2 regions of the Rhodovastum atsumiense genome follow, and region 2 is predicted to be linked to the other one. Evidence: riboswitches for the same ligand, from Rfam matches in the RefSeq annotation. Region 2 holds a riboswitch; the other holds the start of a gene.
The links. Region 2 has a riboswitch for cobalamin ahead of bchE (magnesium-protoporphyrin IX monomethyl ester anaerobic oxidative cyclase). Riboswitches for the same ligand answer to the same signal wherever they lie in the genome.

Region 1: another riboswitch for cobalamin. It lies ahead of NBY65_RS13000 (ABC transporter substrate-binding protein); the one in region 2 lies ahead of bchE (magnesium-protoporphyrin IX monomethyl ester anaerobic oxidative cyclase).

What each region holds. Positions count from the first base shown of each region.
Region 1 is NZ_OW485601.1:2,862,186-2,866,422, reverse strand. It holds gene NBY65_RS13010 (thioredoxin family protein) at 1-203, opposite strand, end outside; tRNA gene NBY65_RS13005 (tRNA-Gly) at 412-486, shown strand; cobalamin riboswitch at 977-1,169, shown strand; gene NBY65_RS13000 (ABC transporter substrate-binding protein) at 1,317-2,327, shown strand; gene NBY65_RS12995 (FecCD family ABC transporter permease) at 2,324-3,385, shown strand; gene NBY65_RS12990 (ABC transporter ATP-binding protein) at 3,382-4,146, shown strand; gene NBY65_RS12985 (pseudoazurin) at 4,159-4,237, shown strand, end outside.
Region 2 is NZ_OW485601.1:5,404,917-5,409,153, reverse strand. It holds gene NBY65_RS24360 (hypothetical protein) at 1-490, shown strand, start outside; gene NBY65_RS24355 (carbohydrate porin) at 511-1,911, shown strand; cobalamin riboswitch at 1,986-2,204, shown strand; gene bchE (magnesium-protoporphyrin IX monomethyl ester anaerobic oxidative cyclase) at 2,409-4,022, shown strand; gene NBY65_RS24345 (hypothetical protein) at 4,215-4,237, shown strand, end outside.

The sequences.
Region 1 (4,237 bases), 2.5 Mb from region 2:
GCCTGCCGCACGACCTTCTCGAGCGCCGGGGTGAGCTGCTTGCAGGGCCCGCACCAGGTGGCCCAGAAATCCACGAGCACAGGAACGGTGCGGGACGCGTCGATCACGTCCTGCATGAAGGTCTTCTGATCGCCGTCGATGATCATGGCGTCGCCGGAGGCGCTACCGGCGCCGGCCTGGTTCTGCCCGATGATAAGGTCCATGAAGGGCGTCCTCGCCTTAGATCCCGTCTCGTTTGGGTATAGATGGCACAGCCGGTCCGGGGCACAACCCGGCCGAGGCGGCAGGAGTCGCCGAAATCGCGACGCGGGGCAAGGCGGGGGGACGATCCGATTTTTACGGCGGACCCCCCTTGCAATTGCCGCGGAAGCCGAATAGAAGGCCGACCTCCGCGGACGACGCGGCTGGGGCGCGGGCGTAGCTCAGGGGTAGAGCACAACCTTGCCAAGGTTGGGGTCGAGGGTTCGAATCCCTTCGCCCGCTCCAGTTTTCCAAGACAGTGCAGGCTGTTATATCAGCCGACACAGCACCTCGGTGCTTGCACGTCTGGATGATGTCCACCTCAGAAAACGTGATCGGCGCGACCAGTGCGATGGTATGCGGTCCTCACGCTTGTGGCTGATGCCCACTCATGCGCAACGACGTGCGCCCTGCCCGTCTTTGTGGCGCCTGTCTTGCGACCATGAATGGTCACGCGCTCGTGTCTCGTCACCGGCACACATGGTGTGACTGCCGGAAGGTCGCATGAACGCGCGAGCGCACGCCGGGTTGCAGGTTTGTAGTCCGCACATGACCCCCATGCGATTTCATCCGTGGGTCCATACCGTCCCCCCGCATCTCCATGTCGAATCCAAAACAGGCAGCGAGGTCGGGTTGCCGCGACAGGGGGCACCTCAGCCAGGCCGGAAGTTGGAAGCGCGGCACGGTGTGGGCACGATCCCCTGAAGTGGCGTGGCTTGTCACATTCCAGCAAGTCCGGTATCCAGCGAGAGTCGGTTTCCGCAAGGAATTAATAGGGAATCCGCTGTGGCCCCAGGGTCACGAAACGGAACTGCCCCGCAACTGTAGGCGGCGAGCCCGGTCCAACATGCCACTGGGAGCAATCCCGGGAAGGCCGGACCAGGCGATGACCCGCTAGTCAGGAGACCTGCCGGCGCGCGTAACCTTCCGGCCGGCGAGGGATCCGGGGAGAAGATGTGGATGCTTTGCTTGCTGTGCCGACCTTGGCGATCCGTGGTCCTGCGCCTCAGGCTTGTCGTGCGTCCGCACCATGGCCCTGCCTTTTCCGGCTTTCATCACGATCGGAGAAGCGAGCCATGGCCCCTCTGCGCCTCGCCGTCGCCACGGCAGGCTTTTGCCTGCTGCTGTCTGCCGCCCAGGCTGAACCCACGCAGTATCCGCTGAATGTCGGGAATTGCGGGCACACGCTGACGTTTCCCGCAGCACCACGGAACGTCGTGACGATCGGGCAATCGGTCACCGAAATCCTCTACGCCTTAGGGGTCGGCGACCACATGGCCGGCACCTCGCTCTGGTTCAACGACGTGCTGCCTGCTTTCAAGACGCAGAACGACCAGGTGCCGCGGCTGGACAACAATGCGCCGAGCTTCGAATCGGTTATCAACAAGCGCCCCGGCCTGGTGGCGACGCAGTTCGAGTGGATGATCGGCCCGCAAGGCGTGGTCGGTACGCGCGAGCAGTTCCACAAGCTCGGGGTTCCCACCTACATCATGCCTTCCGACTGCGAAGGCAAGAACAACCAGGTCGGGGCTGACGGTACCCGCACCGCGCCCTTCACCACAGACACACTCTACAAGGGCATCACCCAACTGGCGCAGATCTTCGACCGGCAGGATCGCGGTGCGGAACTGGTCGCCGATCTGCGCAGGCGTGAGGCGACGGCCATCACACGTGCCAGAGCCCTCGGGCTGACGGATGCCTCGGCGGTGTTCTGGTTCTCCAGCGCCGACCTGGATCTCGATCCCTATGTTGCCGGCCGGAAGGGCATCCCGGCTTACATGATGGGGACACTCGGCTTGCGTAACGTGGTCCAATCCGACGAAGAATGGCCCACCGTAGGCTGGGAGACCATCGCGCGCGCCAACCCTTCGGTGATTGTCATCGCGCGCATGGACCGTCGCCGCTTCCCGGCCGATGACTACGAAAGGAAGCTGGCTTTCCTGCGCACTGATCCGGTGACGAAGGAAATGGCAGCGGTGAAGGGCAACCGCATTGTCATCCTTGATGCGCACGCCATGCAGGCCACCATCCGCCTGGTGAGTGGGCTGGAGACGCTGACGGAGGCGATGGCCCGGCTCAGGCAATGACGGCTGGCCTGATGCGCCCCCTGGCTGGCCTGATCGGTCGGGTGATGCTTCATGGCATTTGGATCGCGGCGGTGCTCGCCACCGCGATCCTCGCCGGCATCTGCATCGGCGAGACGCGCATCCCGGCCGGGACAGTGTGGCAGACGCTGGCCAATAATTTCTTTGGCGCCGGCTACAGCCTGGATCGGATCGACCAGGGCATCGTGTGGAACTATCGCCTCACGCGCGCCCTTGTCGCCGCCAGTTGTGGTGCAGGCCTGGCAGTGGCGGGCGTGATCCTCCAATCGTTGTTACGTAACGCTCTGGCCGATCCGTACCTTCTTGGCATCTCCGCGGGCGCTTCGACCGGGGCGGTGCTGGTCACGGTGGCAGGCCTGGGCGCCGGGGCCGTGTCGATGTCGGCGGGCGCCTTCGCCGGATCGCTCGCCGCGTTTCTACTCGTGGCGCTGTTGGCACATGCCTCCGGCGGCGGGTCGGGATCGCGCGGTACAGCGCAGATCGTGCTGGCGGGGATTGCCGGTTCGCAGCTTTTCAATGCGCTGACTGCCCTCATCATCACCCGCTCGGCCAGCGCCGAGCAGGCGCGCGGCATCCTGTTCTGGCTGCTCGGCAATCTCAGCGGGGCGCGCTGGGACAACGTGACGACGGCGGTGCCGGTGGCGATCGGCGTCACACTGCTGTGCCTGTGGCAGGCGCGGGCGCTGGATGCCTTCACGTTCGGTGCCGATTCCGCGGTCTCACTGGGGGTGCCGGTTCGGCAGGTGCAGGCCTTGCTGATTCTCTGTGCCTCGCTGGCAACGGCGGTGATGGTCAGCATCGTCGGCAGCATTGGTTTCGTCGGCCTGGTGGTGCCACATGCTGCGCGCTTCCTGGTGGGACCGCGCCATTCCCGGCTGGTGCCTGCCTCGGCCCTGATGGGAGCCATATTCCTGATTCTGGCCGATGTCGTGTCACGCATCGCCGTGCAGGGCCAGGTGCTCCCCATCGGCGTCGTCACCTCGCTGGTCGGCGCACCGGTGTTTGCCCTCATCCTGGTGCGCAGGCGATCCGCGCGATGATCCTGAAAGCGGACCAGATTGGCTGGTCGGTGCGCGGCACGTCGATCGTGCGGGATGTCAGCCTGACGGTGGCGGAAGGGGAGATGGTGGGTCTGATCGGCCCCAACGGGTCGGGCAAGTCATCGCTGCTGCGACTGCTGTCGGGGGTCTTGCGTCCTGCAACCGGCCAGGTGTGGCTGGAAGGGCGGCCGCTGGCGCACATGCGACGGCGGGAGATTGCCCAGGCAATGGCCGTGGTAGAGCAACAGGCCGAGACCACCGACCGCATCACAGTGCGCGACGCCGTGGAGCTGGGGCGAACGCCGTGGCTCTCGGCCCTGCGGCCATGGTCCGACGTCGACAACGCGATCGTCACCGAGGCGCTGGCCATGGTGAAGATGTCTGACTTTGCCACGCGCGACTGGGCAACATTGTCGGGCGGGGAACGTCAGCGCGTGCATATCGCCCGCGCCCTGGCGCAGCGTCCGCGGGTTCTGCTGCTGGACGAGCCGACTAACCATCTCGATATCCACCACCAGATTTCCATTTTGCAGCTCATCGCCGGCCTGTCGCTGACCACGGTGATCGCCCTGCACGACCTGAACCAGGCCATGGGCTGCGACCGCCTGGGCGTCATGCATCGTGGTCACCTGGTGGCGTTGGGCCCTCCAGCCGAAGTGCTGCGCGCCAGCCTGCTGCACGATGTCTTCGGTGTCCGCGCCAGTTTCCTCACCGATCCCGCCGACGGGGCGCGGATCATTCGCTTCCATTCACTGTCATGAGGAGAATCCGTGATGCGCCTGCCTGTTCTGTTGCTGCTGCTGGCCGCCACGACCGCCGCCCATGCTGAGCGCTACGAGGTAAAGATGCTCA
Region 2 (4,237 bases):
CCCCACCGTCACGCATGGCGAAATGCTCGTGCTGGCCGCTTACCGGAGGGCGATCCTGGCCCTGGCGCAACAGCAGTTTCCCACCGACCGGGTGATGCGGCGGCTGCAGGGCTTCATCAACATCCAGTTCAGCGCATGCCTGTGGGGCCTCGCGCCGGGCAGCCTGACCGACGAGGACAGCCCCTTCAACGAATGCGCCCATGCCTATCTGGCCGCGACCCGGGCGTTGCTCCTGCATCTGCTGGACATGCCCGGTGATCGCACGGCCGTGCAGGCCGTCGTCGCGGAAATCGAAGACGCCATGCAGGCCCGGCAGGCCTCGCTGATGCTGTGCCGCTACAGCGGCGAAGCGTTCAACACCTCCGACGTGATTTATCCGGACTGGAGAGGCCTGCTCCCCTGCACGCCCGGCCTGATTGTCCTGGCGGTCCTGGCACTGGCCGTCCTCCGTTCGGCTTCCGCAAGACCATGCCGCTTTGATCGCCAATGAAACTGACCGGAAACTTACGAATGCCTTTTCCTGCTGCTGCCTGCCCCCATGCGCTGCGATCCTGCCTGCCGCGCGGCACCCTCGCCCTGTTACTCGCGAGTGCCGCGACGCTGCCGGCGCAGGCCGCCGACGCGGAGGCCGGCTTCTGGGAACGCGAGCACATGCTCGGTGATCCCGGCGGGCTGCGCTCCCGGCTGGAGGATGCCGGCGTCACCCTGACCCTGCAGGAGACCAGCGAGGTGCTCGGCAATGTCAGCGGCGGCTTCCGCCAGGGCGCGGTCTACGAGGGCGCCACGCTGATGGGGGTGCAGGTCGATACCGGGAAGGCGTTCGGCCTGCCCGGCGGCACCTTCAACGCCAGCGCCTACCAGATCCACGGCCGTGGCCTGAGTTCCAACAACATCGGCAACATCAACACCGTCAGCGGCATCGAGGCCACCCGCGCCACCCGGTTGTTCGAGCTGTGGTACGAGCAGGCGCTGTTCGACGACCGCGTCTCGGTGCGCGTCGGCCAGCAGGCGGCCGACCAGGAATTCCAGGTTTCCCAGTATGGCGGGCTGTTCATCAATGCATCGTTCGGCTGGCCGACCCTGGCGGCGGTAGACCTGCCCTCCGGCGGCCCGGCCTATCCGCTGGCCACCCCCGGCGTGCGGCTGAAGGTGAAGCCGCGCGAGGATCTCGCTGTCCTGCTCGGCGTCTACAGCGGCGACCCCGCCCCGGTCGGGGAGAATCCGGATCCGCAGGTGCGCAACCCCTCCGGCACCTCGTTCACCCTGAACCGCGGCGTCTTCGTCATCGGCGAGGTGCAGTACAGCATCAACGGCGGCGAGGACGCGACCGGGCTTCCCGGCACCTACAAGGTCGGTGGCTGGTACAACTCCAACCAGTTCTCCGACCAGCGCTATGCCAATGACGGCCTGCTGCTCGCCGATCCGTCGAGCAGCGGGGTGGCGCTGGGCCGCACCAACAACTGGAGCCTCTATGCCGTGGCCGACCAGATGGTCTGGCGCAAGCCCGGCACCAAGGACCAGGGCATCGGCGTGTTCGGCCGCATCACCGGCACCACCAATGACCGCAATCCGGTGAACTTCTTCATGAACGTGGGCGTCACCTGGAAGGGGGCGATCCCCGCCCGCGAGAACGACACGATCGGGTTGGGCATCGGCTATGCCCATATCGGTGCCAAGGCCCGCCGCTACGATCGCGACGTGACGTATTTCACCGATGCGTCCTATCCGATCCGCAACAGCGAGACGGTGCTGGAACTGACCTACCAGGCGCAGGTCACGCCATGGCTGATCGTGCAGCCGGACTTCCAGTACGTGTTCCGCCCGGCCGGCGGCGTGCCCGATCCGCTCGATCCCACCAAGCGCATCGGCGACGCCGCCATCTTCGGGCTGCGCAGCACCATCACCTTCTGACGCAGGCACGTAGCACGTAGAGCGGATTTCATCCGCCACACGCTTGCTCACTTGACAAAGTGCCCTGTCGAAAGCTACGGGTTTCGTGTCGTGGTTCTTCTGTTTCCATCTGCCGGAAGCAGAAGCTAAGAGGGAATCCGGTGCGTCTGCCGACCATGCCGGAGCTGCCCCCGCAACTGTGAGCGGCGAGCCATCATCCGATTTGCGTCACTGGTGCCGGAACGGCATCGGGAAGGCCAGGACGGAGGCGACGACCCGCAAGCCAGGAGACCTGCCACGGCCGTCGAACGTCCTCGGGCGGGGTGTCCCGGTGGTGCGACTGCGTTGGAACGGGCCTGACGGTTCCGGTTTTCGCAGACGCTCCCTCTCCACCCCGTCTCCGTGACGATCCGGCGTGACCGACACTGGTTCGGACCGGTGGGAGCCAAAGGCGGCGCCCAACGGCCTGCCCTCCGCCGTGCCGGGTGCGGTGCGGCGCATTGGCGCGGAGGCCATCGATGCGGATCCTGCTGATCCATCCCAATTACCATTCCGGCGGTGCCGAGATCGCCGGCAAGTGGTCGCCCGCCTGGGCCGCCTATCTGGCGGGCTACCTGAAGGCGGCCGGCTACGCCGACATCCGCTTCATCGACGCGATGAACGACGACATCTCCGATGAAGCCCTGCGGGACATGCTCGCCGCCGAGACGCCCGACATCGTCGGCACCGCCGCCATCACCCCGGCGATCTACACCGCCGAACGGGTGCTGAAGATCGCCAAGGAGGTGCATCCGAACGTCATCACGGTGCTCGGTGGCATCCACCCGACCTTCATGTACCAGCCGGTGCTGATGGAAGCGCCCTGGATCGACGCGATCATCCGCGGCGAGGGCGAGGCGGTGCTGCTGAACCTGGTGCGCGCGGTCGACCAGGGACGCTGGCCGACCGAACGCGGCCAGGTCAACGGCATCGCCTACCGCGAGGACGCCCAGGTGATCGCCACCCCGGCCGAACCGCCGATCCGCGATGTCGACACCATCGTCCCGGACTGGAGCATCCTGGACTGGAAGAAATACATCTACATCCCGCTCGGCGTGCCGGTGGCGACGCCGAACCTCGCGCGCGGCTGCCCCTTCACCTGCAGCTTCTGCAGCCAGTGGAAGTTCTGGCGCGACTACCGCGTGCGCGACCCGAAAAAGGTGGTGGACGAGATCGAGACGCTGGTGCGCGACCATGGCGTCGGCTTCTTCATCCTCGCCGACGAAGAGCCCACCATCAACAAGAAGAAGTTCGTCGAGTTCTGCCAGGAACTGATCGACCGCGGCCTGCCCGACAAGATCCAGTGGGGCATCAACACGCGTGTCACCGACGTGCTGCGCGATGAGGCCGACCTGCCATTTTACCGCAAGGCCGGATTGGTGCATATCTCGCTTGGCACCGAGGCGGCGGCACAGCTCAAGCTCGACCTGTTCAACAAGGAAACCACTGTCGCCGACAACAAGAAGGCGATCACGCTGCTGCGCCAGAACGGCATCGTCACCGAGGCGCAGTTCATCGTCGGGCTGGAGAACGAGACGGCGGAAACGCTGGAAGAAACCTACCAGATGGTCATGGACTGGAATCCGGACATGGCCAACTGGTCGATGTTCACCCCCTGGCCGTTCTCCGACCTGTTCCGCGAGCTTGGCGACAAGGTCGAGGTGTTCGACTTCGAGAAATACAACTTTGTCACCCCGATCATGAAGCCGGCGGCGATGGAGCGCGGCGAGCTGCTCGACCGGGTGATGCACAACTACCGCCGCTTCTACATGCACAAGTCGCTGTTCTCCTATCCGTGGCAGCGCGACCCGTACCGGCGGAAATATCTGCTCGGCTGCCTGAAGGCCTATCTGAAGAGCGCGTTCGAACGGAAATTCTACGACCTCGGCCGGTTCGGCTACTGGGGCCCGCAGTCGAAGAAGAAGGTGGACTTCCATTTCGACGATCGCCGCGACGTCGCCGGGGCCACCGTGACCGCATCGGCGGCAGCCTGGAAAAACGCGCCCCGGCGCAAGCAGGAAGCCGCCACCACCGCGGCGGCGGCAGCGCAGATCCGTGCCTGCGGTGGCGGCGACCAGCAAATGGCGGAGTGAGGCGATGGCTGCTTTGGAAACAAGAAAGGCCAGGGCTCTGCCCTGGACCCGGCAGGGGCCACAAGGCCCCTGCACCCCAAAAGCGCTGCGCGGCACAGAAAGATCGGGTTCCAAGGGCGAAGCCCTTGGTGGAGGTCCAGGGGGCAAAGCCCCCTGGTGGGGCCCGGGGCAACGCCCCGCGAAAGGTGCAACATGAACGCGATGCTTCCATGGCC